DNA from 2 places in the Hathewaya histolytica genome. Region 2 is predicted to be linked to the other one. Evidence: riboswitches for the same ligand, from Rfam matches in the RefSeq annotation. Region 2 holds a riboswitch; the other holds the start of a gene.
The links. Region 2 has a riboswitch for cobalamin ahead of FGL08_RS08365 (TroA family protein). Riboswitches for the same ligand answer to the same signal wherever they lie in the genome.
Positions count from the first base shown of each region.

Region 1: it holds a riboswitch for cobalamin, as region 2 does, so the genes downstream of both, FGL08_RS04375 (sirohydrochlorin cobaltochelatase) here and FGL08_RS08365 (TroA family protein) in region 2, are expected to answer to the same signal.

Region 1 is NZ_LR590481.1:940,416-943,860, reverse strand. Features, by position in the region: gene FGL08_RS04380 (cobyric acid synthase) at 1-536, opposite strand, end outside; gene FGL08_RS04375 (sirohydrochlorin cobaltochelatase) at 621-1,454, opposite strand; cobalamin riboswitch at 1,601-1,775, opposite strand; gene FGL08_RS04370 (hypothetical protein) at 1,891-2,541, opposite strand; gene FGL08_RS04365 (hypothetical protein) at 2,561-3,046, opposite strand; gene FGL08_RS04360 (AAA family ATPase) at 3,061-3,445, opposite strand, start outside.
Region 2 is NZ_LR590481.1:1,705,150-1,708,594, forward strand. Features, by position in the region: gene FGL08_RS08360 (putative manganese transporter) at 1-254, shown strand, start outside; gene FGL08_RS08365 (TroA family protein) at 438-1,451, opposite strand; cobalamin riboswitch at 1,700-1,879, opposite strand; gene FGL08_RS08370 (methyl-accepting chemotaxis protein) at 1,949-3,445, opposite strand, start outside.

The sequences.
Region 1 (3,445 bases), 760 kb from region 2:
ACCATGGTTCCAGCAAGTGATGCAAATACTCCACCCTTATCTATATCACCAATTAAAAGAACTGGTGCGTCTACAAGTTCTGCCATACCCATATTTACAATGTCATTATCTCTTAGATTAATTTCTGCAGGACTACCAGCACCCTCCATTACAACTACGTCATATTCCTTTTCCATTTCCTCGAACTGTTCCTTTAGCATTTTGCTAAATTGAGGTTTCATTTTATGATATTCCATGGCTGTGCAATTACAATGAACTTTACCATTTACAATAACCTGACAATTTTTGTCCCCTGTAGGTTTAAGTAAAATAGGATTCATAAATGCCTCTGGTTCCATACCACAAGCATAAGCTTGAAGTACCTGAGCTCTTCCCATTTCCTTACCGTCTAGTGTTATATAAGAATTAAGGCTCATATTTTGAGATTTAAAAGGAACCACTTTATAACCATCCTGTTTTAATATTCTACAAAGAGCAGTAACTAAAATACTCTTACCAACTGAAGAACCAGTACCTTGAAACATTATTCTTGCCATATGAAATTCATCTCCCGATTTAATTCTATCTCACTTTAATTATTTTCCCTTATTAATTATATTTAACTTTCTATATTAAATACTTTACTTCATTCCCTTTTGGTTTTTTCCAAGTTCTTTATATCTTCCTTCTATAGCATCATCTAAATGTTGAAGGTATAAGTCTTGAATCTTTTTATTCTCACCAAGACCGTGCATATAGATATTAACCTTCATTCCCTCTGCTTCTAAAATTGACTTGTAAGAGTCTTCATCATCACCAGCCATATCATTTTGAGCATGATCTCCTGCAACTAACATAAATGGCATTAAAGTAACTTCCTTTACCCCATCAACCTTCATACGCTCTAAAGCTGTGTTTATATAAGGATAGCCTTCTACGTTTGCAATATAAACATTTCTTATGCCCTCATCATGAAGCACACATTGAAAACAAGAGTATACTGCATTAGAATAATGAGCAGTACCGTGACCCATGAAAAGGATGTTTTTATGATCTTTAATTTGCTCTTTTATGGCATCTACCATAAGAGTGTAATCATCTGGATGGCCTTCTTCCTCACCCTTAAAGTATATTAGAGGTCTTCCAATTTCTATTCTCTTAAAGGCATCTTTATAACCATGAGTTAATATTTTCTTAATATAATCAAATTCTACACCAGGTATTAAATGAAGAGGTTGGACTATAACTTCTTCAAAACCTTCATTGTTAAGCTTTTCTAATGCTTCCTCTGGAGTGTCCACATGCATATCATAAACTCTTTTAAGTTTTCTAATTATAATATGAGAAGTAAAAGCACGTCTCACTTCATAATCACCGTAAGTTTCTTTTACCCTATTTTCAATAGCCTCAATAGTCAACTTTCTTGTGTCCTCATAACTAGTTCCAAAGCTTACAACTAAAATAGCCTTTTTCAAAGAAAAGCCCTCCTTAAATTATATGTTTTATTAAATAAAAAAACTCGGCCCTTTAGAGCCGAGAGTATCTTTCAATATGCTATGCCTTTTATATACAGAATATTTAACATTTCATATCTTAGATTTGCATTTCCCTCCGAATGCTCCTAATCTAAAACTTTTAGGCAGGTCTCCTGACTTATGAATCTTCCTCCCCTTACCCTTCCTCATCTTATGAGTGGCATTGCAAGGTTTGTCCTCATTTACAGTAGCGGGGGCTGCTGTGGACTTTAACCACATTCCCTTTTCACCTATAAAGGCACCTAAAACATGTTATTTAGTTTTAAATTTCTATAAATTTCGTATAAATAAATTTATATAACAAGTTTATACTATTGAAAGGATGGTGTCAATATTTATGAAGGTAAAGAATAATTACTTTCTCTTAATTATGTTTTTATTTTATATTTTTTAAAGTATAGATATTTGATGCATTTAATGGAACTGTATTTAAATAAGTTTCTCCTGTTTTATTAAAGAAAACTGCGTAAGTTATTCCATTATTGCTCCCATCTCTTATTCCTCTTACTTGAATTACTCCTTTATCAGGTACTCCAATCTTTACAGCCTTATGCCTAATTGCAAAAGGTTCAGTATGGGGGGATCCATCTACAAAAACTTGAACATAATCTCCATCTTCTTTAGATGAAAAATTCCATATAGAAAGCTCTATTTTTCCATATCCCGTGGCTGATTCTATTGAAAAGTCTTTTGGTTCTAGCTTAAGTGTTTCTTTGCTTAGCATATCTCCAACCTTAACATTCTCAGTCTTTCCTGATACAAGATTTGTTTTATAATTTGCAGTACCTACTTTATTTGCTAAAGCCCCAAAATAAACCATAAAAAGTAAGAATAGTACACCTATCACCTTTCTAAAATTTTTCATAGAAGGAGTTATAAAAGCATCTTTTTCTTCATTTTCTTCAAATCTTTTGTATGAATTCTCTTCATTAATATTCTTTTCAGCTTCATCTATTATATTAGTTCTTTCATGTTCACTAAAAACTCCAATTTCTTCAGATAATTCTTCTTCTCTAAACTTTTTCATATTATGATCTCCTTTCCAGCTAAACCCCTTCGCTGTAATTTTGCATTTTCTCTTCATCCCTTAGCATAAAGTCTGCAATAGGATTTTTAGAATAATAAACAGATATAAATACTCTCCAAAGTATTAAAGAAATTATAAATATTATTATTCCAAACCTATGTCTACCAGTATTTAAAGTAATATAACTCCAATTTAGCACCTCTACTCCAAGGGCTACAAATAAATTAGTTATTGTTAAAAATTTAATTGTTTCAAATAAAGAAGGAAACATAACATACATCTTTCTTAAATTTCTAAATCTAAGTGAAATATAAGTTAATATTAAAATTGCTATAATTAAAGAAATATAGTCGTTTGTTACTGTATACCCTGTTTGAATTATTTTAACTCCATCTGCTATACCCTTAATTGGTGCAAAAATTAATATCATTAAAATAATAGGTATATAAAGTACCCCGTAAATAATTGCTATTAAATTACTTATAGCTTTTAAAAGTTTATCCATGTTGTCACCCTCCCCTATAAACTAACTTCTAAAACATCTTCTTCTTCGATTGTAACTAGATGTTCCTTAGTTAGGTGTTCTATATTTCCAAGTCTCACAGCTTGATTTCGAACAGTCTTTTCAAATAAGTTTCTTACATATCTTCCATTACCAAAGTCCTGAACTTTTGAAGCTTGCTCAAATATACTCCTCATCTTCACTCTTGCACCTTCAGTAATAACATAGCCTTTTTCTTTAAATATATTGTCAGTAATATTTAAAAGATCTTCTACCGAATAATCTTTAAATTCTATTACATTAGCAAATCGTGATTTTAGTCCTGAATTTACCTCCAAGAATCTATCCATATCTTCACTATATCCTGCAAGTATAACCAAAAGATTTTCACGGTTATCATCC
Region 2 (3,445 bases):
CAGTTATAGTAGGTGCTTCAATAGGGCTAATTCCTGGATGTGGACCTCAAATAATATTTGTAACCCTATTTACCAAAGGATTTGTTCCATTTGCAGCATTACTATCTAATGCTATATCTCAAGATGGCGATGCACTCTTCCCTCTTATAGCCATGGATAAAAAATCATCCTTTTGGGCTACTGTAGTCACCACTATACCCGCTTTACTATTTGGTGCGATATTCTACTTTATAGAAATTAAATTTTTAAAATAATAATTTGAATTTCTATATTCATGATCATGATAATGATTATAAAAATAGCTATATTCTTATGGAAATTAACTTCAATAGGAATATAGCTATTTTATATATGGGGTTATTAACTGTTTAAACTAAAATCTCACATTTATCTAGATGTATTTTCATGCTATAGCTTTTTTTAAAAAGTTTCTATATTTATCTATTTGAAACGGCATCATTAAATACCTTTTCCGCTACTTCTTCCTTATCATAGAAGGCAGCTATAAACTTTATCCATTCCATTCTTCCTAAAGGATCTTTTTCAATATATGCATTATCCACAGCATAAGGTATTTTAATATCATCTAACCTTTTCATTAAATCTGCTTGCGCTTGTTCTCCATTATAAGTAAATGCTATTTCTGGATTTAGAACTCTAATTTTGTTATAATCATAATCCCCTCCTTGGCATACATTACTTATCCTCTTCTCTTCTATCCCCTTTTTTATATCATCTATATTCCATCTATTTGAATCTAAAATAACAGCAGTTAAAGAAGGTATCTCCTCTAAAGATTTTAAGAAAGAAGCGTGATTTGAAGATGATACAAGTACATCTTTTACTGGTATCTTAACAACATTTTCGTTTTTATAAGCCTGGGATACTTCTTTTTCTCTTGGAATTAAAATTAATATTCTATTATTTCCATCAGTAATTTTCTTCACTCCACCTTTTAAATATTTAACTGAAAATCCTTTGGAATATTCTAATTTCATTTCTGGTTTAATAGTCACTTTTTTAGTATCTTTACTATAGCATACTCTCCCATCTATAATTTCTTTTAAAGACCCTAAACTTGCATAAAGTTCTCCATTTACATTTATAATTTCATCTGGAATAATTATTTTAGAAAATGTAGTTCCTATTTCTTTACTTCTTTCTGTAACTTTTAAAGTTTCCATACCACTTTTTATTTCAGCTTTTGAATCCTTAGTAATGTATTCATTGCCTACAGAATTAAAAGCATCTTTTAAACATACATAAACCTTATTTCCATCTTCTTTTAATCTTATATCTTTAACATTAACTTGCTCCTCAACTTTTTTTGATGAATTATTAATATTTTCTTTTCTTTCTCCATACCCACATGCAGACAATACAACACTTAAAATTACAAAACATACTACTAATGTAAAAAATCTACTCATAAATTTAAAACTTTTGTTCATATCTGTCTCCCCTTTTATCCTCTAAATAAAAAGCTATACCAAGTAATTTAAAAAATTATCTTGATATAGCTCTCAGTGATACTAAAAATTTGGAAATTTTTATTTTAATAAATCTATGTTAATAGATATATTAAACTAGTTTAATATATAAAATAAAAAAACTCCTCTCGGAGTTTTATATGCGCAGATAAGAAAAGTAACACTAAAGTTTACTTTTTATATGAGAGCAAGTTATTTTCCCACCGAAAACTATGCTTAAATATTAGGCAGGTCTCCTGACTTGCACTTCATTCTTATCCATCCTTCCCAAAGTAGAACTTCAGTGGATTTTAGGACTCGTCTGTGCTTACAGTAGCGGGGGCTGTAACGGATTTACACCGTTTTCCCTATTAATTCTTATAAAAGAAACCTAAAACTATAAATATTATATTTTACATAAGTAACATATTACAGTATTAAAAATTTAATGTCAAGAAGAAAATATAAAAAATTTATAATTATCTGATTTTAAATCTATTTATTCCTTCCTGTAACTCCATGGTTAAACTTGCAAATCCATTAGCTGTTTTTGCAACCTCTTGGGAAGATGAGTTCATTTCTTGTGATGATGCAGCTATTTCTTCTGATGATGCTGATATTTCTTCTGCAATAGATGATGCTCCCTCTACCCTTTCAAAAATATTATTTTTTTCTTTTTCTATGTCCTCTGCAGTTTTATTTAAAGCATTTATTTTAGGAACTACATCCTCAATTGATGTAATAATTTCTTTAAACGAAACAAGAGAATCGCTTATAACATCTGATGAATTTTTTAACCTGCCATCTATATCCCCTGTATGTTGTACAATATTTTTAGTTTCTTTTGATATTTCATTTATAAGCACACTTATATTATTTGAAGATTCCTTACTTTGCTCTGCTAATTTTCTTATTTCATCAGCCACTACAGCAAAACCTCTACCAGACTCACCAGCTCGTGCTGCCTCAATTGCAGCATTTAATGCTAATAGATTAGTTTGTTCAGCTATATTATTTATTAAAATAGTTATTTCATCGATTTTATTGATACTGTTACCCAAAACTTCTATTTTTTCTGCAAAATTTTTAAAAGTACTGCCAACAAATTTAAAGGAACTATCTAGTTCCACCATCTTTTCGCTACTAATATTAGCTGTTTTAGATACATCTTTGGCGCTAATATTAAGTTCACTTAAACTACTTACAATTTCATTTACAGAAACACTAAATTCATTTAGTATATTAGTAATATCAACTAAACTCTCTGCTTGATCACCTGTACCTTTGGCTACATCATTTATTGCATTGGATACATTGTCAGATGAAGATGCCATCTCCTCAGAAATTGCACTTAGATTCTCTGAAGAAACATTTATTAATTCTGTTTTTTCCTTTAAAGTCTTGATAATTTGAGAAAAACTTTTTACAGTATTTCCGATATTCATCTTCATATGTTCGAATTCATTTCTGCCCTCATCTTTAATATCTAAATCCAGGTTTCCTGAAGCTAGTTCCTTTAGCATATTATCCACATTATTTAAATAGGTCTTTATGATTCTTATAGTAAGTATAGCTATAAAAGAAAATATTAATGTGCAAGTAATTAAAATTCCTATAAGAAGATTTCTATTTATTTTAAATATTTTGTCACTTTCGAATTTATCACTTTCTGCATATTTAATATCATATTTATTAAGATCATCTAAGCACTTTTCAATCTTATCTCCAATATTGCTTATTTTTTCTGCCTCTTCCTTAGATAACTTTTTTCCACCTTCCATATCCGCAATAGATTTCTTAACCAGCTCTAAATAGATTTTATAATTATCACTAAAACTCTGTAAATACTTTTGTTCTGTTTCATCTGATGGAGTAGACGTATATTTTTTATAACTATCAAGTATCGCCTTTTCATTTTCCTCTATATCAGTCATATACTTTGGATTGAAACCTATCTTAGTATTAGCATGATTTAA